2 linked regions of the Catalinimonas alkaloidigena genome follow. The main gene of each other region encodes a partner of the protein of the gene in region 2 in a complex. Links are inferred from orthologs where the notes say so. Each region holds a gene or a part of one and is shown on either strand. Other genes may lie near its edges. The genes, in order: scpA and meaB.

Region 1 (15,466 bases), on a different replicon or contig from region 2:
GCAACGAATCGGTTGCGGCGTCCTGCCGCCCGCCGCTGCCACAGCCGGCGGACAGAAGACTGACCCCGATACTCAGGAAGGCGAAAAAGCGTATGAACCCCATAAAAAAATCTTCGTCTTTTCATCAAGAACGAAGATTTTCTAAAATGGATTGGGATTTTATGACACGAACGTCACTTTTCGAAAAATAAGTATGCGTTTGACCGGGAGTAGCCGGCCCTACGCCACCAATACGCCCGGTGGCTGGCGATACGGGACGGTAGCGACGTTACGCTGCCACGCGGTCTGCTTATCTTCCTCATTTCACGTCCCAGGTCAGGCCGTCGGTTTCCACGAACTGGCCGATCCAGCCCCAGCCGTTGCCCTGTTCACTGACCCCCACCAGCAGTTCGTTTTGCCCACGCTTCAGGTCAAGGGCCAGGTAATTGCTACCCAGCGCTACATCGCCCCGGAACAGCAGTCCTTTCGCCAGGAAGTGGTTGTCGCCCCCAAACAGCAATTTCCCGTTCAGGTAGAGTACCGTTTCGTCGCTGAAATCGAACGTAAACAGCACTTGTCGGGCGCGTGCTGCCCGAATCGGTAACCGAATCCAGACCATCTCCTCCTCGCCGGGCGCAGACGTTTTGCCCCGATATTTGGCAAGGTTGAGCAGGCCGCTGGGTTCGGCATCTACCGTCTCCCACGTCGTTTGAGGTAAGCTCGGATACTGCAGCGGGTCGACCGTGGCGGCGGGGAAGTTCGGCGACAACTGCCACGCGGTGATCAGCCCCGGCACCGGTTCCGATGCGGCGGCGGTGGCCACCGGATTGCCGTCCGGTAGCAATGTGTAGCAAAAATTGGCGAAGCGATTCCCCAACAAACCCCAAAGTCCCACACTGCCCGACGTTGCCCCCGTACGTAGCGATTCGACCACGAGCGTAGGCTCTTTTTTGCCGTCGATGAACAGTGCGGCGTGCGGCCCGTGCACTTCCAGCCGCAGGTGAATCCAGCGCGTGGTCGGAAACTCGTCGGCGGCCTGGTGTTCAGGGTAGAGCTGCCACCCGCCGAACCCGTTGAATACGGGGTTGTACTGCACCGCGTCGGGCAAACCCGATTTGTGGAGACGGATGTACACCTCTTCGTGCTGCCCGCCCTCCTGCACCCGAAACATAATCCCGGCAAAACTGCGGTTGGGGTTCGGGGCGACGTCGACTTCAATGACGGCATTCCCCAGATCGAGGTCGTTCAGATGCATCTGTCCGTCCAGATAGACACTGGACTGCCCCTGAAACGGTTCGACGCGATGGACCTGGGCGTCGACCTGCCAACGGGGATCGTCGAAACCGATGTGAACCGGCGCCTGCGCATGACCGGGCCAGCCCGCCAGAGTCAGGAGTAGACACAAAGCGAACCCGTAAAATGTCCGTTTGTCACAAAAGGGTAGCGGAAGAAATGAGGAAATTTCCATGCGAAAAAGCGTTTTTGTATTTTCCCTCCAAGTTCACGGGTGCGGCCCAGCGAAGCCATTCAAACCCGTACAAGCTTGCACAAGTTGATTTTCCCCATTCCGCTATGGTACCCACCGCTGATGCTACGCTCCTCGCCCGCTGTTTGCAGGAAATCGAGTCCCGCCTGGGGTGGGGACCGGCAGAGGCATGGAGCACCGGCGATTTTGAAAACCTCAGCGAAGAGATGCTGCAAGCCACGGGCGTTTCGCTCAGTGCCACGACCCTGAAGCGGGTGTGGGGACGCGTTCAGTACGCTTCGCAACCGCAGGAAAGCACCCTGAATACGCTGGCACAGTTCGCGGGCTACGAACACTGGCGCGACTTCCGCCTGACGCACACCCGCGCGGAACTACCGCCCGAACCCGCTCCAATACTGACGGAAAAGTCGGTTACTACGCCGCCGCGGCGGCGCGGGCTCCTTTGGGGAAGTGTGGCGCTGCTGGCCGTGGTGGTGCTCGGGTTGCTGGCCTGGCGTCGGCCGGAACCGGCTGAACCAGCCCTCGAAGAGGCTCCAATCACCGCCGCTTACGATCCAGCGGGCGTCACCTTTGAGGCCGAAACAGTGACGCTGGGGCTGCCCAATACGGTCATTTTTCGGTACGATTACCACGGCCTGCCCGTGCAGAAAGCGCAGTTGCAGCAATCGTGGGACGAGTCGCGCCGCCTCGACCTGGACCCGACCGGCCACGTCATCACCGCTACGTACCAACTTCCCGGTTACTACCGCGCCAAGCTGGTGGCCGACGGGCAAATTCTTCGCGAACACGACGTCTACCTCACCTCCAACGGCTGGCTTGCCACCTGGGGGGAACGCGACGATATCCGTTATTTCCTGCCGGAAGAATTAGCGAAAAAAGGGGCGCTCGCGGTTCGTCCCGAGGCGGTCCCCGAGCCCCCGGAAGGTTCGCTTCGCCCCATGGAATTTCATTACGTCGACCGCTGGGAAGGGCTCTCGTCCGCGCATTTTACGCTGGAAGCCTCGCTGCGCAATACCTTCCGCAGTGGCTATTCGCCGTGTCAGTATGTGGCGGTGATGGTGCTCTGCACAGACGGTGCTTTTGTGGTGCCCCTTGCGCAACCGGGTTGCGTGGGCGATCTGTCGCTAATGCTCAACAATCAGTACGTGAGTGGAAAAACGGCCGATTTGTCGGCCCTGGGGGTGGCTACGGATGCCTGGCAGCGCTTTCGTCTGGAAGTGGCCGATGCACAGGCCCGCATCTTTCTCAACGACGTTCCGGCCGCCACGGTCGATTCCATCGCCTCGGCAGGGCAGGTTGTGGGGTTGCGCTTTCAGTTTGCCGTCGCCGGTGAACTCGACGACGTGCGCCTCACCGACAGCGAAGGCCTGATCCGTTTTGAAGAGCACTTCTAGCGCCTCATCCGAGTAGGGCTGATCAGGCAGATCGGGGAGCGCATCGGTACGGTTTCGCCTGCACTTACCCGGTAATACACGAAGCCTTCCCGCGCCGCATTCACTTCAAAAGAAGCTTTCTCCGTTGCCAGTTCTGCGAGAGGCTGATCCCGTCGCACATAGCCCCCTTCCGGAACCAGCCACTTGTTGAGGCTTACTTGCGTAACCGTCGCGCCTACCATGGGCACCGTTACAACATGCACGTCCTGGGGCGCGGCCAAGGCCTGTTGCGCCCGTACTACGTCGTCCGGCCGCGTTGGGTGATCGGCGGGCCTCGATTGTTGAGAACCGGACGTTCCCGTGAACAGTCGTAAAAGTCGTTTTAGCATCTCCTACAGCGGTTGCCAGTGATCGAACAGCGCAGCCTGCCCCCGGTACACCCCGTGCGCGTCTACCAGATTCCAGACGGTGGCCTGTTGAATCACGAACCGTTGGCCGGTCGCCGAGATCCGGATGCCTTCGTAATCGTCGATGTAGCCGTACCGGGTGACGCGCTCCAGCAGACGCGCCCGCTCGTCCCGGTTCATCGGCTCGGCCGATTTCCGCGACGGCAGTCGGGTAAACGCCGCCCAGTCCAGCTCGAACAGTTGCAGCGCCACCAGGCTCCCGAAGTTGAAAATGGGGTCGGCTTCCGTGCCGTGTGACAGCAGGGCGTAAGGCGCATGAAACAGGTATTCGATTCGCTCTTCCGACGTGGCTTCTGTGTCCAGCAACGATTTCCCCGTCCACCGTCGGTAACTGTCGCACAGCAACTGTCCGTGTTGCAGGTAAAAATCGGTTTCCAGAATCGGGGGTGCGGGCGTCAGCATGGGGAGAGGTTGAGAAAGTTACAGGTTGAGAAAGGTGAAGGTTATGATTTTAGAGTTATGAGTTCGGAAGGAGCATTTGCTTGGGTGGTGGGAAGATCCGGCAACGGCGGGGCCGCCCCGGCCTCAGCTTGGCAGGATGACCGCCTTTTTCTACTTCATATTTCCATACCGCGCACTTCGCCGTCTGCCCACTGAAAACTGCTAACCGTACCCTCTACGCTACGCCTCAAGGCATGCTACTTCACTCATTCACTCATTCACTCATTCACTCATTCACTCATTCACTCATTCACTCATTCACTCATTCACTCATTCACTCATTCACTCATTGCGCTACGCTACTTCCTCACGTTCGGATTCCAGAGGCGCTCTTCCAGCCGGAACGGTTCCTCTTCAACGACCGTCACGTCCTTGAAGCGCGGATGCATTGGATTCAGGACGTAGTTGACTTCGCGGGGAATGATGACGGACGGAACTTCTAAAAGCAACGTCTCTCCTCGTTCGGCCCAGGCTTGGCCCATCGCCTGAATGGCGGGAACGTCCCGGTCGGGAGCCTGCCAGTCGGCGGGCAACGCGCTCCGGTCAACGGTTTCTATCGAATCGTCGGGCACGTCCAGAATGAGGAGTTGGTAGGCGGGCGGCAGTTCCTGCTCGTCCAGATCAAGATGCACAACGATCTCCAGGGCGGCCAGCGAGATGCTTTCCGAGAGGTAGACCACGCGCACACCCGGCGGATTCCAACGGCCACCGTACAGGTAGGCCCCTTGCCCGTCGAGCGACGTATAGCGGGGGTTGCAAAGCCGGTAGAGCCGCACTAGACCGGGATGCCGTGTTGCAGACGACCGGCCACCTGACGCAGACGCTCAATGCCCGCGCTGGTCATCATGGTTTGCAGGGGCGTCTCCCCCCCCAGGGCTCGCAGCGGTTTCCTGATCCAACGCCGGGCGTAGTCCTCGCCCCAGCCTTCGGTCAAAAATCCCCAGATGTCGGCCAGTTGGTAGAGGCGATCCGACAATTGCAGGTTCACCGGTTCGTGCTCGTCCAGACGGCTGAGCGTCCGTGTAGAAACGTACAACAGATCGGCGATTTCCTTTTGCGACAGCCCGGCAGAAAGCATAATGCGTTGAATAGCACTGGCCGGCACCCCCTTGCGAATGAACAGATGGGGCGTCGCCTGCTCAGGCATTTCCAGTAAAATCGAAAGTGCAGACATAACTTTATGACATTTGTCTATACTAGTAACGTCAAATGTCGCACTTTCGATTCAGACTTCAAAAAATAAGGTCCAGTCAATGCCTACAATACTAATTACGAAATCCACCTCATGAATCTTCCTACTTTGACCCATTTCCCACGTTCCCTGTTCAGAATTATACTCCATCCTTCGCCGCACAAGCCCTGACATATGAAGTCAACAGCAACCACAGCTTGCTGGTTATCGTCAAAAAACAAGGGAGAAGCAATGACGAGAAACATATTTTCCTCTGCATCCTCAGCGTAAAAATCTGTAGTTCTGACATGCAGTAGTGTAGGGCCGGACAACTTTGCTGAGTCCAGTCGATACGACCGGAGATGATCTCTGTTATCCTGTAATTCTGCCCAATGACTAGTAAGGAGTATTCTCTCTTCTTCAGGAATCCAGTACTTGTCTATCAAGAAGTCATATGCAAATGAATCGGCAGGCAAGCTATCGAGTAGTCTCACTCTGGTCCCGTTCCAAGGCCATGTACTATCTTCTCTGAGCACCGCTTCAATCAATTCATAGAGTTCGTCAGAGGCGGGTAAAGCAAGTCTTGGAGCTTCGCTTTTTACCGGGTCCGCTGTACTCTGATCATGTTCTTGTTTTTGCGCACACCCTTGAACTAGCAAGGAGAAATGCACTAAAATTAAGGCAATGCGTAGGTAATTTTTCATACTCTCCTAACTCCCGATCCACCCAACGGCACAGGTTGAACTTGTCTTTTCTAGTTCGGGACATTACACCGCATCCCAGACGGGCACGTCCAAAAATTGCCCTAGTTGGGCGGCATCGGCACGCAGGCGCAAGAGGTTACTATGAGCGACGACGGGCATACGTATTCCCTGCGTCAAAACCAGATTCAACTCGAAATTGTCGATTTCCTGTCCTTCGTTGCGGAAAAGCCGGGTGGGTTTGCTGACCAGTTGCAGGGCGTAAATCCGCTTGAGCGCCACCGCCCGATCCACCTCCATCCCGTCGGGCGCTTTTTTTCGGACCCGCCAACCGCAGGAAAAATACCCGTGCTGTTTATCGAACCGAATCGGTACATGGGCGCGATACAAGCGCCAGAGACTCCATCCTATCAACACCAACCCTCCAAGCCGTTGCCACAGTTCCGTAGAAGCGTCGGGCGAAAATCCCCCCATCCACGCAAGGATGCCCACCACCACAAGCCCACCCCAGATCGCTTGCGCCTCCATTGAAGCCCGAAACCCGGCCTGGTGTTGATCAAACTGCACAAGTCGGTGTGTGCGGTGAAAAACGCCCCCTGTGGTGGCCGGGGTCCAGAGCACGTGATGAATCACAGGATCGTCCCACTGGTCCAGGTTTCGAATGCGGTGGTATCGATATACAGGTGGTGAGGTCATAGCGCTTTTTTCAAATTAATGACTGTCTAGAAACCGCTTGACGAAGCGTATCCGTAGTGAAGGACCAGGACGCCGCTACGCTCTAGTCATTCGACCTCCTCCAATAAGGTTTTCAGGATTTGCTGGGCAGCGACCGACAGAATGGTGCCCGGCCCGAAGATGCCCAGCACGCCGGCCTGCCGTAGGGGTTCGTAGTCGCGGGGAGGAATGACGCCCCCGACGATCACGCCGATGTCGTCCCGCCCGATTTTCTTGAGTTCTTCGATCAGTTCCGGGACGAGCGTTTTGTGCCCTCCGGCCAGTGACGAAATGCCCACGAGGTGTACGTCGTTCTCCGCGGCTTGGCGGGCCACTTCGGCCGGCGTCTGGAACAGCGGCCCCACGTCGACGTCGAAGCCCAGGTCAGCAAAGCCCGTCGCGATCACCTTCGCGCCCCGGTCGTGTCCGTCCTGCCCCATTTTGGCGACCATGATGCGGGGGCGACGTCCCTCCTCTTCCGCAAACCGATCGGCCAGTTGGCGCGCCGCCTGAAAGTTTTCGTCGTCCGACAATTCGCTGGAATAGACGCCCGAGATGGAACGAATCGCGGCCCGGTGCCGCCCGAAGGCCGTTTCCAGCGCCGACGAAATTTCGCCGAGGGTGGCGTGGTGACGCGCCGCTTCCACCGACAGGGCCAGCAAATTGCCTTCGCCCGTTTTCGCTGCGTTGGCCAGGGCGGTCAACGCTTTTTCGACCGCTTCGGGGTTTCGTTCGGCCTTTAGTTTTTCCAGGCGCGCCAGTTGCGACGCCCGCACCGCCCGGTTGTCGACCTCCAATAATTCGATTTCTTCATCCTGTTCGGGACGGTAGCGGTTCACCCCGACGATCACGTCCTTGTTACTGTCGATGCGCGCCTGTTTGCGGGCGGCGGCCTCTTCGATGCGCATTTTGGGCAGGCCCGTTTCGATGGCCTTGGTCATGCCGCCCAGGTCTTCCACCTCTTTGATTAGTTCCCAGGCCCGATTGGCGAGGTCGTGTGTCAGCCGTTCGACGTAGTAGGAACCGCCCCACGGATCGATGGCGTGCGTAATGCCGGTTTCGTGTTGTAGATAGAGTTGCGTGTTGCGGGCGATGCGCGCCGAAAAATCGGTCGGCAGGGCCAGGGCTTCGTCGAGGGCGTTCGTGTGGAGCGATTGCGTCCCACCCAGGGCGGCGGCCAGTGCTTCCACGCAGGTGCGCGTCACGTTGTTGAACGGGTCCTGTTCGGTCAGGCTCCAGCCCGACGTCTGGCAGTGCGCCCGCAGCGCCATCGATTTCTCATTTTTCGGTCCGAACGGCTGGAGTAGCGCGGCCCAGAGCATGCGCCCGGCCCGCAGCTTGGCGATTTCCATGAAGTGGTTCATCCCGATGGCCCAGAAAAACGACAGGCGCGGCGCAAAATCGTCGATCGGAATGCCTGCCGCCAGTCCGGCCCGCACGTACTCAAGTCCGTCGGCCAGTGTGTAGGCCAGCTCCAGGTGCGCGGGTGCCCCGGCTTCGTGCATGTGGTAGCCGCTGATCGAAATGGAGTTGAAGCGCGGCATGTGCTGCGAGGTGTAGCGAAAAATATCGGCCACGATGCGCATCGACGCTTCCGGCGGGTAGATGTACGTGTTCCGCACCATGAATTCCTTCAGGATATCGTTCTGGATCGTGCCGCTCAGTTGCGCGGGTGAGACCCCCTGCCGCTCGGCCGCCACGATATAAAACGCCATGATGGGCAGCACCGCCCCGTTCATCGTCATCGACACCGACATCTGATCGAGCGGAATGCCGTCGAACAGGATTTCCATGTCCAGGATGGAATCAATCGCCACGCCCGCCTTGCCCACGTCGCCCGTCACACGCGGATGGTCCGAATCGTAGCCCCGGTGGGTCGCCAGGTCAAATGCCACGGACAGCCCCTTCTGCCCTGCCGCCAGGTTGCGCCGGTAAAAGGCGTTGGACGCTTCGGCCGTCGAAAAACCCGCGTACTGCCGGATCGTCCAGGGCCGTTGCGTGTACATCGTGGCGTAGGGTCCGCGCACGTACGGCGGCGCGCCCGCACCGAAATCGAGATGCTGCACCGGCTTCAGGTCGTCGGCCGCATAGCGAGGCTTTACTTTGATCCCCTCGGCCGTGAGCCACGCCGGCGTTTTGGGCGTGGGCGGACCGGCAGAAGGCGCACGTTCGGGTAGCGGGGCGGTCGGGTCAATGCGGGCGAAATCAGGTTGCATGGGCTTGGTGTTGGGTACGTGACGAAAACCGTAACGTCGTCTGAACAAAGATAAGAGCTTTCCATCAGAGCGAACCAGAACCGGTCCCGAAGCCTCAAAAGGCGTTAGCACGGCCAGACGTATCACTTTTACGTTTGTACATCAGCGTTAAAGGTGGTACGTCTCCCCTTCGCTCCCGTTGAGATTTCAGGAACTCTATTACTTTTGGCTCATGCGCCAATTCCTATTCCTTTGCCTGTGGCTGGCCTACACCAGCTTGCTTTCCGCCCAATCTACCCCGACGAAGCACGCCGGTAATCCTGTCTTTCCCGGGTGGTACGCCGATCCGGAAGGCATCATTTTCGACGATGAATACTGGATTTACCCCACCTATTCGGCTCCGTACGAACAGCAGGTGTTTCTCGATGCGTTCTCTTCTCCCGATCTGGTCCACTGGACCAAACACGAACACATCCTGGATACGGCTTCGATCAAATGGGCAAAACGGGCCATGTGGGCGCCGGCCATCCTCCAGAAAGACGACCGGTATTTTCTGCTGTTCGGGGCGAACGACATTCAGAGTGATGATGAAGTGGGCGGCATCGGCGTGGCGGTGGCCGACAACCCGGCGGGGCCGTTCAAAGACCACCTCGGCAAGCCGCTGGTCGATAAATTTCACCACGGTGCGCAGCCCATCGACCAGTTTGTATTTCACGATCCCAACGGCAAGTATTACCTGATTTATGGCGGCTGGCGGCACTGCAACATCGCCCAACTGAACGACGATTTTACCGGCTTTGTACCGTTCGAGGACGGCTCCACGTTCAAAGAAATTACGCCGGAGGGTTATGTGGAAGGGCCGTTCATGTTCGTCCGCGACGGCAAGTACTACTTCATGTGGTCGGAAGGCGGCTGGACCGGTCCCGACTACAGCGTAGCCTACGCCGTGGCCGATTCGCCGTTCGGGCCGTTCAAGCGTATCGCGAAGGTGCTGCAACAAGACCCGAAGATCGCAACCGGCGCGGGGCACCACTCGGTCATCAAAATCCCGAACGAAGAGCGCTGGTACATGGTCTACCACCGCCGCCCCCTCACCGAAACCGACGGCAACTCACGCGAAACGTGCATCGAGCGGATGTATTTCGACAAGCAAGGGTTCATCAAACCGGTTGTGCTCACCAACAAAGGGGTGAAGGCCCATCCATTAAAGAAAAAGTAACGAGGTCTTCTACGGATGGCCCGTCTGCGCTTCCGAGCGTTTCCTCGCACCAGCGGCGGCAGGCGATTCGCTTCCGGCAGTTCTTGATTTCACTAAAATGTCGGGGAGTCTTGCCGCATCAAATTCGGCAGCGCGTGGTACTCGAAGACGCTTAGGAGGCAACCGAAAATGAGTAATTTGAGCTACGTCGAAGCGCTTATCTCCTATCTGACGCCCACTCTTCATTGAACTTATCTCATTAAAAATAAGACTATTAAGTCAAGATTTCTCGCTTGTGTGTGTGTCATCCCACTATTCGATGAACACGGCGCGTCAGGCGTATCATCTCCCCGATAATTCACTAAATTTGATAAAACCAATGCCGAAGTAACTCTCAAAACGTTTACCACACCAGCGTTCTCATGCCTAAAACAAACTCCTCTGATCGCCCCGGGACAGAAGAATGGACAGACGGCATGCAGATGCTACGGGCCTTGGCAGACGCACACAAGGCTCCGGCCAGCGTCCAGCTTGCCATGCTTCTGCAAGTGGGTACTACTTTTTTTCGCGCGGAAAGCGGACAACTGGCGCAAGTGCAGGCAGAGGGATACCACGTGCGGTGCAGCTATCCTCACGCGCCCCCTGCAGACACGCTTCCGCTGGCCGACACGCCCCTTGCGGGGATCGTCCGTCAGCAAACGGCCACCGCCTTTCCCCTCACGCCCGATGCCGAGCAGGCAGCGTTTGCAGGTGCCCCCGTATACGTTAAAGGAAAGCTTTGGGGCGTGTTGAGTTTCAGTACTCACGCCCCTACCAAGGTGTTTACGTCCGCCGAGGTCGAGCTGGTCCAGATGCTGGCCCACTGCGCGGGACATTTGCTTGCGGAGCCATCCTCCCCTGGCCCTCAGCAGTTGTATTACCAATCGCTGGTCGAAGACAGCCCTGCGCTGCTGGGCGTACACGATTCTGAGGGGTACCTCCGCTACATCAACAAAGCCGTGCTGCAACAGTTGGGCTATACGCCCACGCAGGTGATCGGCCAGCCGCTGCGTAGCTTTATTGCTTCTCCCTACGCCCACGAGGTGGAAGGTTACCTGGAGCGCCTCCGCAGGCACCGCACCGACCGGGGCGTCATGACGCTCCTGACCCAGGACGGGGACCTGCGGCACTGGTCGTATCGCAACCAGATGAAAGACGACATGGTGCTGTGTTTTGCACAGGACATTACGGAGGTGATTCGTACGAAAAAGGCGCTGAAGCAAAGCCGACAGACGTTTCAGGAAGTGCAGTCGATGGCCAAGCTGGGGAGCTGGCAGTTTATGCTCGAAAGCCAAAAGTTCTCTTATACCGAAATTCTCTGTCACCTTTTTGAACTGAACTCCACCTCCGCACACTACCGCCCCGAAGACTTTCTGGCACGCATCCACCCGGCCGATGCGGCGGCGTTTCAGGCACACGTACGGCAGGCCCTCCACACCCACGAAAGCCTTACCCACGAACTTCGGTTTACGTTGCCGAGCGGCACCACCAAACACCTGGAAGTGCACGTGCGCGTGGTGACCAATGCGCAGGCGCACCCGGTGGCACTGGTGGGAACCGTCCAGGACATCACGACCGAATCGCGGATCAGGCAGCAGTTGCAGGACAGCGAGCGGAACCTGAAAGAGGCCCAACAGGTGGCCAAAATCGGCAGTTGGCAGTACGTGCTGACCGCACAGGGCCAGCCCTACTGGTCGGAAGAGACCTACCGCATTTACCGCCGCGACCCGCAGCTGGGTCCCCCCATGCTGGAAGAATACCTGGCGATGCTTCCCCCCGCCACCGCCACACAATTTCGGGAAGCCATGGACCGGGCGGTGGCCCATCAGGAGGCGTATACCATCGAACACCCGGTTATTTTTTCCGATCAGGAAACGTTGTGGCTCAAGTGCATCGGCCGGCCCATCACCGACGCTTCAGGAAAGGTCGTGCGGCTTATCGGTACGGTGCAAGACATCACCGAGACGGTGGAAGCGCACCGCAAACGCCAGGAAAGCGAACAGAACCTGAAAGAAGCGCAGGAACTGGCCCGGATCGGCAGTTGGGAGCACGATTTGGTGTCGCACAAGGTGTTCTGGTCGGAAGAAACCTACCGGCTCTACGGCCTGGAACCGCGCGCCAGTGCCCCGTCGCTGGAAGAATTTTTGCAGTTGATCCCCCCCTACACGGCCCAGCAGTTGCAGGCGCTGATCAACCGCGCCATCGAGCACCACGAACCGTACGACTTCGAATACCAGATCGTTCTTCCCGACCACTCCGTCCGCTACCTGCGCTCCCTTGCCCGCCCCGTGGTCGACGCCCAGGGCCGGGTGGTGCGCCTGATCGGGGCCGTGCAAGACATCACCGCGACCGTAGAAGCCCACCAGGAAGCAGTGCGCGGCAAGGAACTGGCCGAAGAGGCAGCGCGCATCAAACAGGAGTTTCTGGCGTTTATGAGCCACGAAATCCGCACCCCCATGAACGCCATCCTGGGATTTGCCCGGCTGCTGTTGCAGAGCGAACTTCCGACCGAACAGCACCAGTGTGCCCAGTCGATCTACGAATCGGCCGAGACGCTGCTGGTGGTGATCAACGATGTGCTGGACTTTTCGAAAATCGAAGCCGGGAAACTGGCGATTGAACAAATTCACTTCAGCCCGCAGAAACTGCTGGCCTCGCTGCAGCGGCTGTTCTCGGTCAAGGTCGACAAGCATTACGTGCGGCTGCTGTTCCAGACCGATGCACAACTGCCCCCGGCCCTGATCGGCGACCCCGTGCGGCTCACCCAAATCCTCAACAACCTGTTGGGCAACGCCATCAAATTCACCGAAAAGGGGTTTGTGGAAGTGACGACCTCGGTCGTATCGCACCAGCAGGATCAGTACCGGCTGCGCTTTGCCATTGCCGACAGCGGCATCGGCATTTCGGAAGAAAAGCTCCAGACCATCTTCAACAGTTTCGAACAGGCCGAAGGCGACACCACCCGGCGTTTCGGCGGCACCGGCCTGGGCCTCACCATCGTGAAACGACTGCTCGAACTGATGGAAGGCACCATTCAGGTCGAAAGCCAGCCGGGGCGCGGCTCGACCTTCAGCATCGAACTGCCCTTCCGGGAAGGCGACGTGGCGCGCATTCCGTCCGACGACCTGCTGAGCGGACGCCTGCTGCCCCTCGAAAAGCTCCACGGCAAAACCATTCTGCTGGCGGAAGACAACCTCAACAACCAGGTGCTAGCGCAAAAGTACCTGCTCGACGCGGGCTGTGCGGTCGACATCGCCGAAAACGGCCGCAAAGTTCTCTACCGCGTGCAGCACAAGGTGTACGACCTGATCCTGATGGACATTCAGATGCCCGAACTGGACGGTCTGGCGGCCACGCGTGCCATCCGTGCGATGGAAGCACCGGTCAACGCCATTCCGATTCTGGCCATGACGGCCCACGCGCTGCGCGAAGAAGAAAGGCAATACTGGGAAGCCGGCATGACCGGCTACATCTCCAAACCGTTTAAACCTGAGGCGCTCTACATCGCTCTGCTCAAGGCGTTCGACGACGAGTTTGCCCCGACCACGCCCCCCGAAATCCCGCCGCCGGACGCATGGGCGGCGGCCCCCCGGCTGGACCGGATCGACAGCGCGGGCATCGACGAGTACACGCGGGGCAGCGCGGAACTCAAAAGCCAGATGATCCAGATTTTTCTGCGCCACGTGCCCGCTCTGCTGGCCAAAATGGAAACCGCCCTCCACACGCACGATTGGAAGACGTTCCGCCAGAACGCCCACACGCTGAAAGGCAGCATCGGCTTTTTCGGCATGGAGCACACCTCGGCCCTGCTGTCGGAGCTGGAATCGGACAAACCCGACCCGATCGACCCTGCATCCCTCGAAGAACAGTTTCGCTACCTGAAGCAAAACTGCGAGCGGGCGTTTGCGTTTTTTAAGGGTGACGAAGACCCGCTCCGTACGCCTTCGTAAAGAAAATGGGGTGCCCTGAGTATGCTCCCCCCAGCGCCCCTTCTACATAACCGGGGTTATTTTGCCGGGCTTCTGCCCAACAAGTTTCCGTCCGATGTCGTAAGGTTGTGCTAGAGTTGGTCCTGTCGCCTCCAGCCTGCGCTGCCGACGGACGCTTCCCGAACCTTCACACGCAAACGACGTTTCTCTTGGCATCTGCAAACGCCTCTAAACTCGCGATCTACGCCGCCATTGGCGCCAACCTGGCCATTGCCGCCTCCAAATTTGTTGCTGCCTACTTTACCGGCAGTTCGGCCATGATTTCCGAAGGCATTCACTCGGTGGTCGACACCGGCAACGGACTGCTGCTGCTGCTGGGCATCCGGAAAAGCCAGAAGGCCGCGGACGCATCGCACCCCTTCGGCTACGGCAAGGAGTTGTATTTCTGGTCGCTGATCGTGGCCATTCTGATCTTCGCCATCGGCGGAGGCATGTCGTTCTACGAAGGCATTGCCCACCTGCGCCACCCCAGCCCCCTGACCGACCCCACCTGGAACTACGTGGTGCTGGGCCTGGCGGCGCTGTTCGAGAGCATTGCGCTGGGCCTGGCCCTGAAGCAGTTCAACGCGACCCGCGGCACAAAAGGCGTGTGGGAGGCGATTCGCGCCAGTAAAGACCCGGCCAACTTTGCCGTGATTTTCGAGGACTCGGCGGCACTGTTGGGCCTCGTGGTGGCGGCGCTGGGCGTATATCTGGGACATCAGCTCAACAACCCTTACTTCGACGGGGCCGCCTCGCTGGTCATCGGCGTGATTCTTTCGACCACCGCCACGCTGCTGGCGTACGAGAGCAAAGGCCTGTTGATCGGCGAAGGAGCCGACCCGGAGGTGCTGAAGCAGATCGAAGCCCTGGCCGAAACCGACCCGGCCATCCGCGATGCCAAACGCCCCCTGACGATGCACTTCGGCCCGAACGAAGTATTTCTGGCCCTGGACGTGAACTTCAAACAAGGGCTTTCGGCTGCTGAGGTGGAACAGGCCGTGGAGCGGATCGAGCGCAACATCCGCGCACAACACCCTGACGTTCAGCGCATCTTTATCGAGGCCCGGTCGGTTTCGACCGAGCGCGACCGTAAAAATGACGACGCCATTGACACTGCTTTATAACCTTGTTTTTATTTTGCGAAATCGACAAAGAACCGAATCCTCTATTGGTCGCGCTCTTTTTTTCGGTTAGCTTCGAGCCAAACACCTGCTTTCTGCCACCCATCTTCGACACGTACCATTCATTCGTTCTTGATGATTAGCGAACAACTCACCCTCTTACAACAAAAGCTAGGTAAGCCTTATCACGACCTGGAATTTCTGCTGCAAGCCCTGAAAGAAGTGCTGGTGGAAAACGGCGAAGCCGAAATTGCCCGCTACATTCCCTGGATTCAGGAGACGCCTCCCTTCCAGGAAGCGGCCTTCACCAACCGGCACATCCAGTTGTACTCCATTATTTTCCAGTTGGTCAACACCGCCGAAGTCAACGCGGCCGTGCAACAACGCCGGGAAAAAGAAAACGAGGACATGCGCAGCGTGAACGGTCTGTGGGCCAACAACCTGCAACTGCTCCTCGATCAGGGCATCTCGCAGGAAGACATCATGGCGCACATGCGCGGTGTGGAAGTGGAGCCCGTTCTGACGGCACACCCGACCGAAGCCAAACGCACCACGGTGCTGGAACATCACCGCGATTTTTACCTGCTGATGGTGCAGCGCGAGAACACGA
Region 2 (15,307 bases):
AGGTTCAGCAGGTGAACGCCGATCGACAAGCCCATCAGGTAAGCAATCAGGATCAGCCACCGGTCCGAATCGGGGTGGTCTGCCACGTTTTCCCACTTCAGAATGGCCCAGAACACCATCGCCGTAAACAGCGACGACATGGCGTACACTTCTGCCTCTACCGCCGAAAACCAGAACGAATCGGAGAAGGTGCAGGCCAGTGCGCCTACTACACCGCTGCCCAGCACGGCAATTTTCTGGCCGGTAGTCATGTTTTCGTCAGAGACGGCGGCCGGATTGGTTTTGAGTGGCGTACCGCTTACCTGCGGCATCAGCACCACTTTGCGGGCCAGCAGCGTAATGGTCCAGAACAGAAACAGGATGGTGAAGCTGCTCGACAGGGCCGATACCACGTTCACCCAGAAGGCCACTTTGGTAACGTCGCCGAAGGCAAACAAGGAGAAAAGTCGGCCCACCAGCAGGAAGAACGGTGCTCCCGGCGGGTGAGGTACCTGCAGTTTGTACGAACAGGCAATGAACTCGCCGCAGTCCCAGAAACTGGCGGTAGGTTCAATGGTCAGGAGGTAGACGAGCGTGGCCACCGCAAAAACGGCCCAGCCCGTAAGGTTATTCAGCTTTTGAAATTCCCGCATCGTAAACTAGTTATGGCTGCGAAAATAGAAAATTCTGATGAGTAGGTTCTCGAAAATGCCGACTTCACCCCAGGGGAACGTAAGGAATAGAGCCTTGCGTATATTTTTGGTAACCGCTTGCTAGTCAGCGAATTTGCCAGTGGATGTGATCGTCGTGACGTACGGCTCGGCATCCGTGGAAGCGAAGTGCAGAAATTTGTTCGAGTTGCAGGCGCGTGACCAGATGGGGCTCCAGAAAGATTTTTTCCGTTTGCGGCTGTTGCGCCAGCAGGCGGATCAGCGCCTCGGTGCGCGACTCATCGAACTGAAGTGAGTGGGTTTGCGGGAACAGCGACCCCAGAAGGCCGTACTGCCAATACCCCTGCGCCCGGCAGCGGGCGGCCGTGTGGATTTCGCCGGGGCGGGGTTGCTCGTAGCCGCCGTAGGCCAGCGGGGTCAACGCGATGCCGTTGACCGGCGTGCCTGCCGCATCCTGGTAAAAAAAGGCGAGATCGAGCTTCCGGCCGTCGTCGTGGCTGAGGTGTGGCAGCAACGGAAAGCCTGACAGAAACGGAAAACCCGCATCAAGGTAGCTGACCACACTGCCGGGATGTTGCTGGGCGAACTGCGCCGCCACCGTTTCCATCTCCGTGCGCAGGGCGGGGTGGACGTAGTGGCGGTTGAGCACACAGGTAAGCAGCGACAACGGGCGGAGGGCCGACGTGTGGACGGGTAACGGCACGCGCCCGAACGCCGCCGCCAGCCACGGAAGCCAGGTAAAGGTGCTGAGGAGGTAAAAAGCCAGAAAAAGACTCACCTGAGCAAGACGCTGACCGCGCGCGAGGCGTTGCTTCACCCAGCGCAGCAGAGGCCAGCACATCAAAAGGAAAACGCCCCCCACCTGCGTGAGGAGCGTTAGCAGAAGTACAACGAAAAGAAAGAAGGCCGTGCGCATGCGAGGCTTACTTCGCTCTTACTTTCGTCGGCATATTTTTAGGCGTATCGGTAATCTCTTCAAAGTCAGCGTAGACCCCTTCCCAGGCTTGGAATTTCTCGATTTCGTGTTTCACGGTGTTGAACACCCAGACCAGCACGCCGAGGTCGTCGAGCAGACCAAATACCGGAATGAAATCGGGAACCAGATCCATCGGCGAAACGAAATAGACAAGCGCGCCCAGCACCAGAATGATTTTGGTTTGGGAAATCTCGCGGTAGCGACCCGAGCGGTATGCACCGACCAGCCGACCGAACGTCTTCACGTAATTGATGATCTCTTTGACGGTCTCTTCTTTGCGAAGTTCCTTGATTTTGACGTCCATGTAATCGATGAAGTTGTCCAGCTTTTCCGGATCGTTTATCAATTTTTTGGCCTGTCGTTGTGCCTTGCGGAAAAAATGTGAGTTCACTGTATTAGATAGGTTAAGTGGAGTTATGATAGCGAGAACCCCCTTTGGGGGCCGTTCTTCTTATACTTAATCCGATTCGCGAAAGTTTAGTTTCACGCTACTTTTCTCGACGGATGACGAGCTTCTCGCCGATGGTGAGCGCCCCGTCGGTTTTGTGGTTCCAGCTTTTGAGTTGCGCCACCGTTACGCCGTAGGCACGTGCCACGCCCCACAGCGTATCGCCGGTCTGTACCTCGTGAATCTGCACGCTTTCCGCAGGAGCATTGGGCTGAACGGCAGAGGCTTCGGTGCGGGTGTCGTCGGGCACCGTCTCGGTGCGGATGCGCAGCGTTTGCCCGATAGATAAATTGTTGGAGGCCAGTTGGTTCCACGCCATCAGGTCGTCGATGGTGGCGGCGTATTTCCGGGAAATGCTGTAGAGGGATTCTCCTTTCTCGACCACATGCTCGGTCCAGGCCACCGACGAAGCTTCTGTTGCAGGGGGTGGTGTGGGGGTAGTCTGGGTTTCGGCCTCCACAGGAGGTTTTGGATCAGTGCGGACCACCATGGTTCCTTCCTCGACCGAAGGCGATGGTGAGGTGGGGGTGGCGGTTTCCGGCGGCGAGGTCGTTGCCTTTTCTGCGGTACGAGGGTGCTCGTCCGGGTGCTCCGGTGTGGATGTCGCGGACTTGGTCGTTACCGAAACTGCACCCGACTGGTTTTTTTCGGTCGTTGGCGGGGCCGTCGGTCGTACTTCGGAGGTCGCAGCGGTGGCGGGGCGCGTGGTCGGTTGAGTTTCTGCCACCGGCGTGGTGGGCTGGGCTGCACTGGCCGGGAGTAGTTTCACCGGCGGGTCTTTCTTCTTCCGCTTTTTCCGGAGCGAAATGATCGTGCCGGGTTGGATGGGCAGGTAACCGTTTTTTACGCGGTTTTTTTCCATCAGCGCGTCCAGCCGTACGCCATGCTTCTGGGAAATGCTCCAAAGGGTTTCGCCCGCCTTTACGACGTGCGTCGGCGTTTTGGCGCGTTTCCATTTCTTCTTGAGGTAGTACAAATGCCCCGCCTGCACCTTGTCCTTCGCCCGCAGGTCGTTGTACGCCATAAATTTCTGCCGACTGATTTTGGCGTGCATGGCCAGCGTCGCGACGTTGTCGTTGCCCCGGGCTTTGATGGCCTTGCGTCCGTTCAGGGCATAAAATTCCGGTTCGGAGGGTTCGCGTCGGCCGCTAAAGCCCCACGGTTTCAGGTCGGTTTCCGCCTCGGCCGGAGGGGGCTCGCTGGTCGATGGCACGGGTGGTTCGGCCTGGGCGATGACTGGGGCAGCGGCCTCGCCGGGCACGGGCAGGGCCACGACGTACTGGCCGTCGTCCGGCACGCGGTGGGTGTTAAGCCACTTGTTGTAGGCAACTACCTCGTCGTAATTCAGGTTTGTTTCCTCGGCGATTTCCTTCAGGGTTTTCCCCTGCGCGTTCGGGTACTCCACAATGCGGAGCGGGGGCGTCTGGTTCTGACCGATGGCGTCTTCGAACGCCAGTTTGTGGGACAGAAATTTCAGAATGTACCAGTGGGTGTTGCCATCAATGGTTACGCGCCGCGCCCCGACATCGCGCGAGGAGCTTACTTTCCGGGCACCGCCCAGCCCCATGTTGTAGGACAGCAGCGTGGTAAGCCAGTTGTTCAGCGCCGCGTTGTTGCGTTTCAGGTAACGTGCCGCGCCCAGCGTGGACGAGACGATGTTCTTGCGTTCGTCGACGTGGCGGTCCACGCGCATCCCGACTTCTGTGGCCGAGGCTTCTTTGAACTGCCAGTACCCCACCGCCTTCGACGACGACACGGCGTCGGAAATCAGGCCGCTTTCCTGCAACACCAGATACCGAAAATCGGCCGGGATGCCTTCTTCCGCAAAAATCCGGTCGATGATGGGGAAATACGCATCGGCCCGGTCGACTTTGATCTGAAAAAATTTGGGACTACGGCGCAGTGCTTCGGCATCGGCCTTGATTTTCCGCCGTGCGGAAGTCGTCAGCGTGAGCTCCAGGTCGGCAAATTGCAGGTGCGTGGGAACGTCGACTTCGACGGATTGGGCCCACAGCGAACAACAGCAAAGCAGCGTAAGCAGACCAGAGAGGAAGGGACGTGTCATGCCAGGGGGATTTACGCGAATGGTTAGGTCTTCTGCGAATCGAACAGGTTCGGTTGGCAGCACCGGGTGGGTAATGTAATGTCTGATTTTTTTCGGAAAAACGCAGCTTCTGCCCGGAAATTGCCCGGCGCCGGGCATTACGCCAATTTTCGCATCACCATCAGGCCGTCGCGCACCGGAAACAGCACGTTCTCGACCCGCGGATCGTCGTGTACTTTCTGGTTAAAAGCCATCATGGTGTGCAGCGCCTTGTCTTTCAGTTCGGGTTGGGTCACCTTGCCTTTCCAGAGCACGTTGTCGGCAATCAGCAGGCCGCCCGGCCGCACGCGGTCGACCGTCAGGTCGAAGTACTGCGCGTATCCGGCTTTGTCGGCGTCGATGAACACAAGGTCGAACGTTTCGTCGAGGGTAGGGATGATGTCCGCCGCATTGCCGATCCGGTAGTCGATTTTCGCGGCCAGGTCGGATTGTGCAAACCAGTGGCGGACGCGCTTTTCCAGTTCCTCGTTGATGTCGAGGGTGATCAGCTTGCCGTCGTCCGTTAATCCTTCGGCCAGACAGAGCGCTGAGTACCCGGTGTAGGTTCCGATTTCGAGGATGCGCCGGGGCCGCAGCAGGTGAGAAAACAGCGCAAGCATACGCCCCTGCAAATGGCCCGACAGCATGTTGGGGCGCAGCACGTTGGCGTTGGTGTCGCGGTTAAGGCGACGCAACAGGTCACTTTCCGGCGAGGTGTGTGCTTCGGCGTAGGCGCTCAGGGCGGCAGGGAGAATGTCTAACGTCATGGGGCAAAGGTAGTTGTTTCGGCGAAAGCCAACACCGCGTCGGTTAGCGCTCCTGTTCCAGCCTGGGTTCCGGTGTGGCGCGCCGCGTGCGGGTAAACCACAGGTACATGGGCACGCCGGTCAGGATCAGCACCAGTCCCATGACGGCTTCGCGCGGATGCGAGAAAAACGTGTTGAGAATCAGGCCTGCACAGAACAGGATCACCAGTCCCGGCACGACCGGATAGCCCCACACTTTGTAGGGACGAGGGGCATCCGGCAGGGTCCGGCGCAGGATAAAGACGCCGAGGGTGGTGGCTCCGTAAAAAATAAAGACCGCAAAGATGATCATGTCGGTCAGTTGATCGAACGTGCCCGACAGTACCAGCAGGCTGGCCCACACCGCCTGGAACAGCAGCGACCGGGCCGGTACATGAAAGCGGTTGAGCCTGGCGACGCTGCGGAAAAATCGCCCTTCCAGCGCCATGGCGTAGTACGTGCGGCAACTGGCCAGGATGGTGGCGTTGGTGCAGCCCAGCGTGCTGATCAGAATCAGGACCGAGATGAACACGGCCCCGGCATCGCCCCACAGGCTGCGCATCGCTTCGATGGCCGCAATGCGGTTGCCCAACTGGTGGACTTCGATAAGTTCCGGCACGGAAAGCAGCAGCAGATACGTCAGGTTGACCAGCAGGTAAAGGCCGATGATGAACAACACCCCGATGCTGATGCCCCGTGGAATGTTCCGGTGCGCGTCGCGCACTTCGCCTCCGATGTATCCGACCGTAGCCCAGCCCTGGTAGGCCCAGAAGGCCGACATCATGGCCGTGAAAATCGCACTGAGGGTGATGGGCTCACCGGCGGGCGGCACGAGCGAAATGGTGTTGAGCCGGTCGAGCTGGCTGCTGAGGCCGAATAGGATGATGAGCAGAATCCCGGCGAACACCAGCAGCAGAATGGCCGTTCCGAACCCCGTACCGGCCTTCAGCCCCAGGTTGTTGAGCAGGGTCAGGACGACGATCAGGACAATGGCCGTGAGTTTGACGTTGAAATCGGCGAAGGGGTAGAACAACCCGGCCACGTGCACATCGGCCCAGGCGGTCAGCACCGGCGGCAGGGGGACGATGCTGTGCAGCGACTGCGCAAACACGTAGGCCAGCGACGAAATGGCCGCCGTCTGGATCACCGCAAACAGGGACCAGCCGAACATGAACGCAAAAAACCGGTTGTAAATCCGCTGGTAATACGAGTACTCGCCGCCCGTGTTGGCCAGCAAACCCGCCACTTCGGCGTTGCTCAGCGCCCCGAACAGGCTGATGATGCCCGCCAGCAGCCAGCACACCAGCACCCAACCCGACGAGTGGAGTTCGGCCGCCATCGGGGCGATTTTTTTGTACACGCCCGAGCCGATGATGTTCCCGACCACGATGACGATCACCAGGCGCAGGCCGATGGACCGTTCCAGTTGCTGTGTGCTCATACCCAAAAGGAAAACGTGGAAAGGTAGGCAGAGAAAGGCAATCCGTTATCGCCCTCACGTGTTCTGCAGAAAATTAAAGCCGGTCGGGCGAAAGGCAACGAATTGTAAAGGGGCACCGTCCCTTATACAAAACTCGTTTCCCAGTGCTACCTCAATTCCCGCAACGCATGAAACCCCTCTTCCTCCTGACACTGCTCTGCCTGTGCGGCCACGCTTTCGGACAGGAAATGGCCACGCCTTTTTACCTCATCGGCAAGGCGGGGATCGGCTTTGCCAACCAATACGGTCCCGATGCCACTTCCGAAACACGTTTGAACTGGGAGCGCGCCGACCGCTATTACGCCAACCATCCGGCCAGTCGCCGTTTCCAACCAAGTCCGGCGTTTTTTCTGGGAATCGGGAAACGGTTCGGGAAACTATACGCGCTCGAAATCGGAGCGGGCTACGTGCAGAAGGGTGCGAAGATTCATTTCTCGAACGTCGACGGTTCGGCACGGTGGAAGCAGGAGTACCTCTCGATTCCGCTCTACAACAAGTTTTACGTGGGACGGAACCGGCAGCTTTTCTTCGTCGGCGGAGCGTTTCTGGACGTGCTGTTGCGTGCTACCGAAAAAGGAAAAACCAGCGACGCAACGTACGAACGGGAGCGGGGTGCCAACCCAATCGATGGCGGGGTGGCCCTTGGGGTGGGCTATGACCTGAACTGGCGCGACCGCCGCCGCTTTGCGCTGGAGCTGATCGATCACCTCAGCTTCGTCTCCTACGGTCGGGAGATGGTGCCGCAGCCACAGCGGTACTACAACCAGTCGCTGGAACTGAAACTGGCCTATCGGTTAGCCTTCCGGTAACGCGCCCAGAAACGCCTCCCACGCCGCTACAGTTTCCAGGGCGATCCCCTCCACAACGTACGTATGGCCTTCCCGTACATGGGTTTCCCGGGGAAAGTTGTGCGTTTTTGTCCGGAACGAGCAATGTACCTGGTAACGAGTGGACTGACGCGCCAGCAGCAAGACTAAATCGGGCGTAATCACCTGTCCGTCCGGGGAAAATAGTCGTTCTCCCCAAGCGGGCGTAAGGGCATACACCTCCTCGAAGCAAGTCGACAGCGTGGCGTAATGCCGGTCAAATGCCGTAAGAAAAGGCAACCGGTCGGCCGTCGTCCAGACCTCTTCAAAGACATAGCCGGAGTGTGGCGGCGCGTGCCGTTGCGGCGCTTCCAGCGTTACCCGACGGGCGGCCAGATGCTGCCGGAGCGGCACGGGCTTCAGGGGAAGAATGTCCCGCTTTTCGGTGCTGATCAAGGCCTGGAGGCGTTCCAGGGCCGTTCGCGCCACACGAAGCCGTTCTGCCGGAGAAAGTTCGTGTGAGGGAGCAGGCAACGCTACCTGCACCGCGCTCAGGTAGTCGGCGGCGTGGATAAATTCCGTGATGGACGTCAGGCGGGGAAACCACGTTTGCAGCCGGTCGAACTGGTAAAAGGGCAGTTGGCAAAGGGCCTTGCGTACGATCGCCTCACCCCATGCAGTCAACCTCTCAACCGTCTCCATTTCTTGTTTCCCAGGTGCTTCGGCTGTGGACGTGTCTTGTACAAAGGCCTCGCCCACTAAGTGCCGCCCTGCCCTGATTGCGACGCGCAGTGGTCGAGTTGGCAGCACGGCGGTTAGCGTCGTGTGTGCCGTGCGTGGGGTTTTTCCAGATGGATGATGCCACCAGATGCCGTGCCGGTACGCGGCCGATGCCTGAAAGGCGGCGCTGGGACGTAGGGTGAGGTGCTGTGCATCAGGCGGTTGCATGCCGAGGGCGACGAGCGCCGTGTGCAGTTCGCGGATGTAGTGCGGATTGTAAGCACTGTGGTAATAGAGCGTCTCGCCGATCCGCAGCGGGTGGTCAGGTTGGGCATCGAACTTGCGCCGGTCCGCGGGGTGATCCGATTGCAACGGAAAGGGGCAGTAACGCGCCCCCCGGCCGATCAGTTGTGCCTCCGCCACGGTGGTACGGCCCGGTTTACCCGCCCGTGCGTCGCGCGTGTCGTACAGCCGTACGATGTCGAACAGGTTGAGCACGTCCCACCCCTCGTTGAGCTTGTCGACCGCAAACACGGCCCGGTACGGATTGGCGGGATCTTCCAGCGAGTTGACGGCCAGTTGCCCGGTTTCGCTCTCCGACTGGCTGTTGATGACCAGCAGGTTTGCGGGTGAAAAGGCGTTGCGCACTTCTTCTACAAGGCCGTGCAGCGGGAGGTGCTGCGTCTCAAAAAAGCGAAAGGCTTCGCTAAGCGGCGCGGGCACCGACCCACGCAGAAGGTTCTCCAGATCTGCCGTTGTCAGGTGGTACATCCGCTCGGTAAATTCCTCAAAAAACGCCCGGCTCTCGCGAATGGTACGCGACTTAAAAAGAAGGACCGGTTTGAGAGATTGGCCGTGCTGTTCGAACAATTTGAGCCGGTACTGACTCAACACAATTCCTTGCAACGCGCGCTCAAACGGGGGGGCGTCGGTTTGAAGTACCTTCACCTCTTTGGAGTAGCCGTCCTGCCGGAACTGCCGCAGCGGGTAATCGAACAAAAGCTTGTCCTGGTATTTTTGCGCGAGGTCGGGATGGTGCAGATCGGCCGTGGCCGTAAACTCCAGCAGCACGTTGTCGGCATGCGCCCCAAAAACGCGTTGCACGGTGCTTTCCCACGAGTGCAGTTCCGCCCGCTCGTTCGCAGAAAGCGCCTTTTTTCGTTTGGTGGTGGCATTCAGGTGGTGGGCTTCGTCCGACAGCAGCACCAGCGGCTGGTCAGCCAGATCTTCGAGCGTCAGGCTGTTTTCCCGGGGCGTTTGCAATCGGCTGTGTAACCCCTGAATCGTCGTGAACAATACTTGAATTTCGCCTTCCTCACGTCGCTCAAACGTCGTTACTTCCCGCACCCGGAGCGGCGCGCCCTGCCAGGTCATGCGTGCAGCGAACAAGTACTTCGACGATGCGGGATTCAGAAAATTCTCCCGCGTTTTCTCCAGAATGTTGGTGCTGTTTACGAAGAAGAGCACGTGTCGGTAGCCCTTCGCGTACAGGTCCAGCATCAGTCCCGCCATGAGTAGCGTTTTTCCACTGCCCGTCGCCATGTGAAACAGCAGGTGCGTGGGGGCGTTGGCGTCTCGCCGCGTCTCCCAATATTCCCTGAACCGCCCGAGCGCTTCCTGTTGGTAAGGCCGCAGCGGCCGCGCCGCCGACAAATTCTGCGTCAGCCCCAGGGGAACGCGCTGCCGGTAGAACGCAGCCGGATGGGCCGCCGAAAAGTGTTGATGCAGTGTCACGAGACTGTAAGATAAAAAAGCAGACCCGGAAGTCACGCGCCGCCTGGGTATCAGGGAGAACTGTAGCGACGGAATTAATTCCGTCGCTACGAATCCGAGCTACTCCGCCAGCCGACGGATCGCCGTTGGTCTCGGCCATGCAGCGATCCGACGTCCCCCTTTTTAAGATCCACACACTTTTAAAGGAAAGGCGTCGGAGGACTGGAAAAGGGAAAGTTAAGGCACTCCGCCAACTGATTCCGAGGATCGCTACTCTTCTCACTTCCAGCGACCTGATGGTCATCAAAAGCTATTACGGATGGGCCATCAGTTCCTGGAACAGCGGAGTCAGTTGACTGCGGTCACCACGAACGAGGCGCCGCCGCCGGTAATAGATCCACGGAAACGTATGTTTGCCGATCAGCAGCGGAGGGGCGTGTAGGGTCTGTTGCATCCGGTTCGCTTCCCAGTGTAGTGTGTAGGTCTGGAAGTGGTTCGCCACCTGCCAGCGCAGTTCCGCGCCCTTGTCGCCGTTGACGTACGCATGCAGCGCCCGTTTGTAGGCCTGTTGCTTGGGCCGGTCGAGGCGGCCGTTGTGGTGCGAAAAGTAGGGAATGGCGAGGGACTTGACCTGTTTCAGCATGAAGTCGTCCGTGTGCTGCGACCAGGTGATGACCCACAACCGCAGGCCCGACTGCACCCGCAGAATCTCCTGCGACGTCCACCGCCGGATGTCGTCGTGGTAGCGGACAGAGCCGTCGCGCTGGGTGCGTGCCTGCCCACAGAGGTAATAGTAATTGCTGGAATGCGTCTCGACCGGATGTTTCCCCGAGTTTTGAAATTCGATGAGGGCAATGGGCTGCTGTTGCGGATCGCTCACGAAACAGTCGACGTTGGTGGGCCAGGGCGTGCCCGCCTGCCGCAGCGCCCGGTCGAAGTAGGGGAGGTCTTGCGCCTCGCGGTACGCCTTGGTCGATTTCCAGCCTTTGATGTCGGCCAGCCACGCGCCAAATGCCGCGTACGACGCGAACGATTCGGTCAGCTGCACGTCGTCCAGCGAACGGATTTCCAGCAGCAGCACGCGCTCCGTCTCGTTCCGGTAAAGTACGTAGTGAAGCGGCAAGTGCAGCCGCGCGGCAAACCGGAGCTTCCGTTGCAGGGCCGCTTCGCCTTCCAGCGCCACGATGGCTTCCGCGGCCTCCGGTTTCGTCAGCGCCCGCGGCACCGTGATCCGCGCCCGCTCCATGAGGTGTGTGCAGGCATCGTCGCGGTTCTGGTTGCACCCTTCGATGCTCTCCAGAAAGTAGCCCGACTCGGCCTGCAACCGCCGCTTGGCCCAGTTCTGCGCATCGCTCCGTTCCGACGTTTCTTTGGTGAGCATAGAGGAAAGCTACCAAAGTTTACGCGAGAAATGGCCTGAACGTAAGGTAGTTACGAAAATGCTACCGGGACGAGGCCCGCTCCGGTCGCAACCGGCAGTGACAGCTGAAATGTCAGAGACCTTCCACGTCGGCGTAGCCATCTTCTGGTGATGCTCATGCCACTACCTATTTTTATTTTCAGATAAAATGACTCTCTTATTCGATGATAGGTTTATGTGTTTGGGTTTAATTTATAAATTAGCCAGTATTTTCAACTAAAGGGTTTAGTTAATAAACTGATGGACAAGAACAAAATAGTCACTTTTAGCTTGTTAGCTCACATAAATAATAGTCAAACCTTAGCAAAAGGATTACTTGATTTATTTGTTCCTATTGTCAAAAAGGCGCTTTCAGTACTTAATGGAGAGGGCATTCATTCTGGAAAAAACATTTCTGAAATTCAGAGTAGAATTCAAGAAATATCTTCACTTGATTTTCCATTACCCGTTCTTAGAAAGATCTTAAAAAAAATATCAGATGATGTTAATAAAGAAGATGATGTTAAATTCATGATATACGGTGACGATGCATTTTCAATTAAGGATTATTATTTTATTGATTTCGATGATGTTATTAATAAGAAGAAAGCAGAGATAGATGATCTGGAAAAGTTATTTAAGAGGTTTTGTGAAATAGAGAATGTAAAAAAAGATCAGTATGACTCAATATTTGAATTTATAGAGCAAAATAAACTTTCCATATCAAGGTATTTAGGAGGTAGACAGCAAGTGGATAATAGTCAAGCTGATTTTTTGGTTGAGGCACAGTTTGTGAAGTATTTTCAGCAAATGCCAAATATGTATAGAGTTATAAGGAATATTTATATTGGGTCAATAATATCAACATATATCGAATTTAGGATAGAAGGTGTTGATGCTGATGTGGAGTTGGTGTTTGACACCAATTTTTTGATAGGTCTATGCGATCTAAATACTCCAGAATCTTCTCATACATGTAATCAACTATTGGAGATAGCAAGAAGCATGAACTATAAGTTAACGGTGCTAAGTATGACTATCGTTGAGACAAAAAATTTATTAAGAGCAAAGGCTGAAAATTTTGATAGTGCATTTCTCCAGAGAAAAGTAAATCCTGAGGATATCTATAATGCTTGTGATCGGAGAAATCTGACTCGAACAGATTTGCAAAGATTTTCAGATAATATCGAAGAGTTTGTGCTCGCTAGAGGAATACATGTTATTCCTAATGTTGATAAGTATAAGAATTTAGCTAGGTTTAGTAAAGAGTATGAAATCTTTAGAGGTAGAAGAAGTAATGATTTTGCAGCTCTACATGATGCAACAGTTACACAATATATTAGAAGTAAAAGAATGGGAACTGGAAATATTATAAACTTTGAAGATGTGAATTGTTGGTTTGTGCACAACTCGAACACTTCTCGTGGTGAGTCATTGAGAAGCTTTGATGAAGGTAGAAGATATCAGCCTGAATCCATAAAAGCTGATGATCTTCTGAATATATTATGGCTTACAAATCCTGGTTTTGCTCAACGAGTTGGCGAAAATCAATTAGCTGATTTTGGGATAAATGCTTTAATTTCATGTTCTCTAAGTGATGCATTGCCCAAGGCCTCCATAATAAGGTCTCTAGACGATAATCTTGAGAAATATATAAAGGATAACACGCTTACCGAGAACGATATACTACGAATTGCAACAAGGATATCGCATAGGGAATTTATTGATATTGAAAAAGTTAATTCGTTATCTCATGAGAACCCTTCTGCTTTTATTGAAAAGATCAAAGAAGAGTCGGAAAGGCAAAGGATGGTCGAAGAGGAAAGAGCTAGAAACTTTGAGTCTATGTTTACTGAGCTTAAGGAACAAAGCTTTATGATGAGCAAAACTAGAGAAGGGCTTGAAAAGACAAGAGAAGATTTAAGTAAGGCTCTAAACGACTCTTCTGAAGAGGTGAAGTTGAAAGATGCAGATATTACTCTCCTTACGAAGGATTTGATAGCGCAAAAAGAGAAGAGGTTAGTTGCGGAAAATAATAGTAGGTGCATGAAAAGGGAGGAGTTTTTTGAGTCGGAGTTGAAAAAGTGGAGACTTAAGTCATGGATGCATCTTGCGTATGCAGTTGTAGCTCTAATAACTGCCTTAGTTTGTGTTTTTTGGATAGGTGGTTGGACAGTTAAGGGTGCTGCAGACGCTTACAGTGAATTACAGAGAAATGTAATCTTTGCTACTATTATTGCTTTAGCGACTATGGTTTTCTCAATAGTACTTATTGGAACATTGAATGTAAAGTATAACAATCAATCTAACATTAATGCGTTTAAGTCAATAATCAAAATACCAGAAGATTTAAAGGAAATAAAAGATATATCGGAACTTGATTAAGTGTTCCCATACCCTTCCAATAATTTTTTAGCGGCTTCCGGGACGGCGGTGTGGCCTTCGGCGACGGCGTTTTCCAGGTCGGGGAGGAGGGCACGGATGTGCGGATGCTGGTAGAACCGGTCGAGGAGGGTTTGCCGGAGGGTTTCATGAAGCCAGTAGCGGTTCTGTTCGCGGCGGTTGCGAGCAAACCAGCCGTTTTGCTGGGTGTGTTGAGCGAACGCTTCTACTTGTGCCCAGACGTCGGTGATGCCGCGTTCTTCCAGGGCGGAGCAGACCGTTACTGTCGGCGTCCAGCCGGATGCGGGCAGCGGAAATAAGTGCAGCGCGTGTTGCAGTTCGAGGCGGGCCAGTTGCGCGGCGTCCTGGTTGGGGCCGTCGGCTTTCGTGACGGTCAGCACGTCGGCCATCTCCATGATGCCCCGCTTGACGCCTTGCAGTTCGTCGCCCGCCCCGGCCAGCAGCAGCAAGAGAAAGCAATCGACCAGCTCGCGCACCGCCGTCTCCGACTGACCCACGCCCACCGTCTCCACGACGATCAGGTCGAAGCCCGCCGCTTCGCAGAGCAGCATTACCTCGCGTGTTTTTCGGGACACACCACCGAGCGAGTCGCCCGTGGGGCTGGGGCGGATGTAGGCATGCGGGTTGTTGGCCAGCGTCTCCATGCGGGTTTTGTCGCCCAGAATGCTCCCTCCGCTGCGGCGACTCGACGGGTCGATTGTCAGGATCGCCAGGCGGTGACCGCGTTCGGTCAAGTGGTGTCCCAGGACTTCCAGAAACGTACTTTTACCCACGCCCGGTACCCCCGTGACGCCTACCCGCAGCGACTTTCCGGTGCAGGGCAACAGCGCCGACAGTACCTCCTGGGCCAGGGCCGCATCGGCCGGCAAACGGCTCTCTACCAGCGTAATGGCACGGCTCAGCACCAGCCGGTCGCCCCGGCGGATGCCTTCTACATAAACCTCGGCTGGGAAGCGTTTGCGCATCGTCGTGAAACTAACCAATTCCGCAGAGATGTGGGACCGGCACTCCCCCGCGGATCGTGAGCGATGCCCCTGTTTCGGACGGCCACCTTGCCGAGCCGGCTTCCCGAAAAAGTGAAATCTTGACGGCGATTTCGGGAGCTTCCCGAAAAAAAGAAAAATTTTTAGCGGGGCCGCTTGAGCGGGCGAGCCGCCTGGGAATCAGCACGCTGGGCGTTCGATCCAGGCCCATGGTGCGGAAACGAAAAGGCTTTATGGCGCCTGTCAGGGCATTTTTAGGCGGTGGCAGCGGCCTCGGGCGGCGGTGCAGGCACGACCGAAGAGAGGGGCCCTGTGCGGGCGGCGGTTGGGTTTGCAGAAGAGGTTTTTGCGTTTTGTTAAGTACCTAATACTCAACTTTTACGTTAAGTGGAGGAAAGTGGGGAATTGTGGTTGGAATCTCTACCCTAATTCCTATTTTTGTGAGTAAGACGCGCTAGTAACACGCATAATGGCCCCGTATGAACGGTTTTTCGGGAGAGTACGAGAGCAAGCTGGACGGGAAAGGACGGATGATTTTGCCGGCCCGACTCAAAGCCAAATTGCCCGAAAAAACACCCGATGTGCCCGACGTTGTGCTGGTGCGTGGTTTTGAGCCCTGCCTGGTGGTATACACCTACTCGGTGTGGAAAGAGGTCTTTGAGAAAGTGGCGGCACTCAACGAGTTCAACGAGGCGTTTCGCACGTTTCAGCGCTCGTTTTTGAGAGGATGTACGGAGCTGGAGCTTGACCCGAACGGGCGGCTGCTGCTGCCGCGCCTGATGCGGGCCTACGCGGGTCTGGAGAAAGAAGTCGTGGTGGTGGGCCTGGGAAACCGCATGGAACTCTGGGAGCCCACGCGCT

Evidence for each region.
Region 1: the proteins of meaB (region 2) and scpA are in contact, whole or in part, in a crystal structure (PDB 8DPB), measured with the Methylorubrum extorquens proteins. The link is inferred for Catalinimonas alkaloidigena from one-to-one orthologs. Residues at the interface, in SOR26638.1 of Methylorubrum extorquens: Arg20, Ala21, Ala24, Arg25, Thr28, Ser32, Arg33, Arg34, His37, Thr98, Gly99, Gly100, Ser101, Ile102, Leu103, Lys106, Thr107, Ala110, Ala113, Ile114, Asp115, Arg116, Ala118, Phe119, Ile120, Arg121, Pro122, Pro124; in SOR27001.1 of Methylorubrum extorquens: Glu577, Glu578, Asn579, Asp580, Gly581, Arg582, Arg583, Arg585, His596, Ala604, Ser605, Ala608, Asp609, Gly611, Phe612, Asp613, Val614, Asp615, Ile616, Gly617, Pro618, Leu619, Glu625, Arg628, Gln629, Val631, Glu632, Asn633, Asp634, Glu661.

Annotation. Positions count from the first base shown.
Region 1 is NZ_FNFO01000013.1:36,306-51,771, reverse strand. The notes cover bases 5,975-8,886. They hold scpA (methylmalonyl-CoA mutase), read right to left. Parts: upstream 8,549-8,886; coding sequence 6,401-8,548; downstream 5,975-6,400. Other genes in these bases: BLR44_RS25075 (glycoside hydrolase family 43 protein), read left to right, coding at 8,760-8,886; BLR44_RS25085 (hypothetical protein), read right to left, coding at 5,975-6,314. In the rest of the region: BLR44_RS25125 (YbaY family lipoprotein), read right to left, coding at 1-103; BLR44_RS25120 (3-keto-alpha-glucoside-1,2-lyase-like domain-containing protein), read right to left, coding at 299-1,447; BLR44_RS25115 (hypothetical protein), read left to right, coding at 1,552-2,859; BLR44_RS25110 (biotin/lipoyl-containing protein), read right to left, coding at 2,856-3,227; BLR44_RS25105 (MEKHLA domain-containing protein), read right to left, coding at 3,231-3,707; BLR44_RS25100 (RES family NAD+ phosphorylase), read right to left, coding at 4,046-4,522; BLR44_RS25095 (antitoxin Xre-like helix-turn-helix domain-containing protein), read right to left, coding at 4,522-4,920; BLR44_RS25090 (hypothetical protein), read right to left, coding at 5,016-5,621; more of BLR44_RS25085, read right to left, coding at 5,685-5,974; more of BLR44_RS25075, read left to right, coding at 8,887-9,746; BLR44_RS25070 (PAS domain-containing protein), read left to right, coding at 10,148-13,714; BLR44_RS25065 (cation diffusion facilitator family transporter), read left to right, coding at 13,903-14,859; BLR44_RS25060 (phosphoenolpyruvate carboxylase), read left to right, coding at 14,992-15,466. UniProt on the Escherichia coli protein: Catalyzes the interconversion of succinyl-CoA and methylmalonyl-CoA. Could be part of a pathway that converts succinate to propionate.
Region 2 is NZ_FNFO01000005.1:345,657-360,963, reverse strand. The notes cover bases 12,436-15,188. They hold meaB (methylmalonyl Co-A mutase-associated GTPase MeaB), read right to left. Parts: upstream 14,429-15,188; coding sequence 13,442-14,428; downstream 12,436-13,441. Other genes in these bases: mraZ (division/cell wall cluster transcriptional repressor MraZ), read left to right, coding at 14,926-15,188; BLR44_RS15150 (hypothetical protein), read left to right, coding at 12,436-13,445. Outside these bases: BLR44_RS15195 (glycosyltransferase family 117 protein), read right to left, coding at 1-632; BLR44_RS15190 (hypothetical protein), read right to left, coding at 757-1,566; BLR44_RS29395 (YkvA family protein), read right to left, coding at 1,574-2,017; BLR44_RS15180 (LysM peptidoglycan-binding domain-containing protein), read right to left, coding at 2,115-4,139; BLR44_RS15175 (O-methyltransferase), read right to left, coding at 4,277-4,924; BLR44_RS15170 (APC family permease), read right to left, coding at 4,968-6,383; BLR44_RS15165 (porin family protein), read left to right, coding at 6,551-7,231; BLR44_RS15160 (DEAD/DEAH box helicase family protein), read right to left, coding at 7,217-9,682; BLR44_RS15155 (hypothetical protein), read right to left, coding at 9,975-11,042; more of BLR44_RS15150, read left to right, coding at 11,322-12,435; more of mraZ, read left to right, coding at 15,189-15,307. UniProt on the Escherichia coli protein: Binds and hydrolyzes GTP. Likely functions as a G-protein chaperone that assists AdoCbl cofactor delivery to the methylmalonyl-CoA mutase (MCM) ScpA and reactivation of the enzyme during catalysis.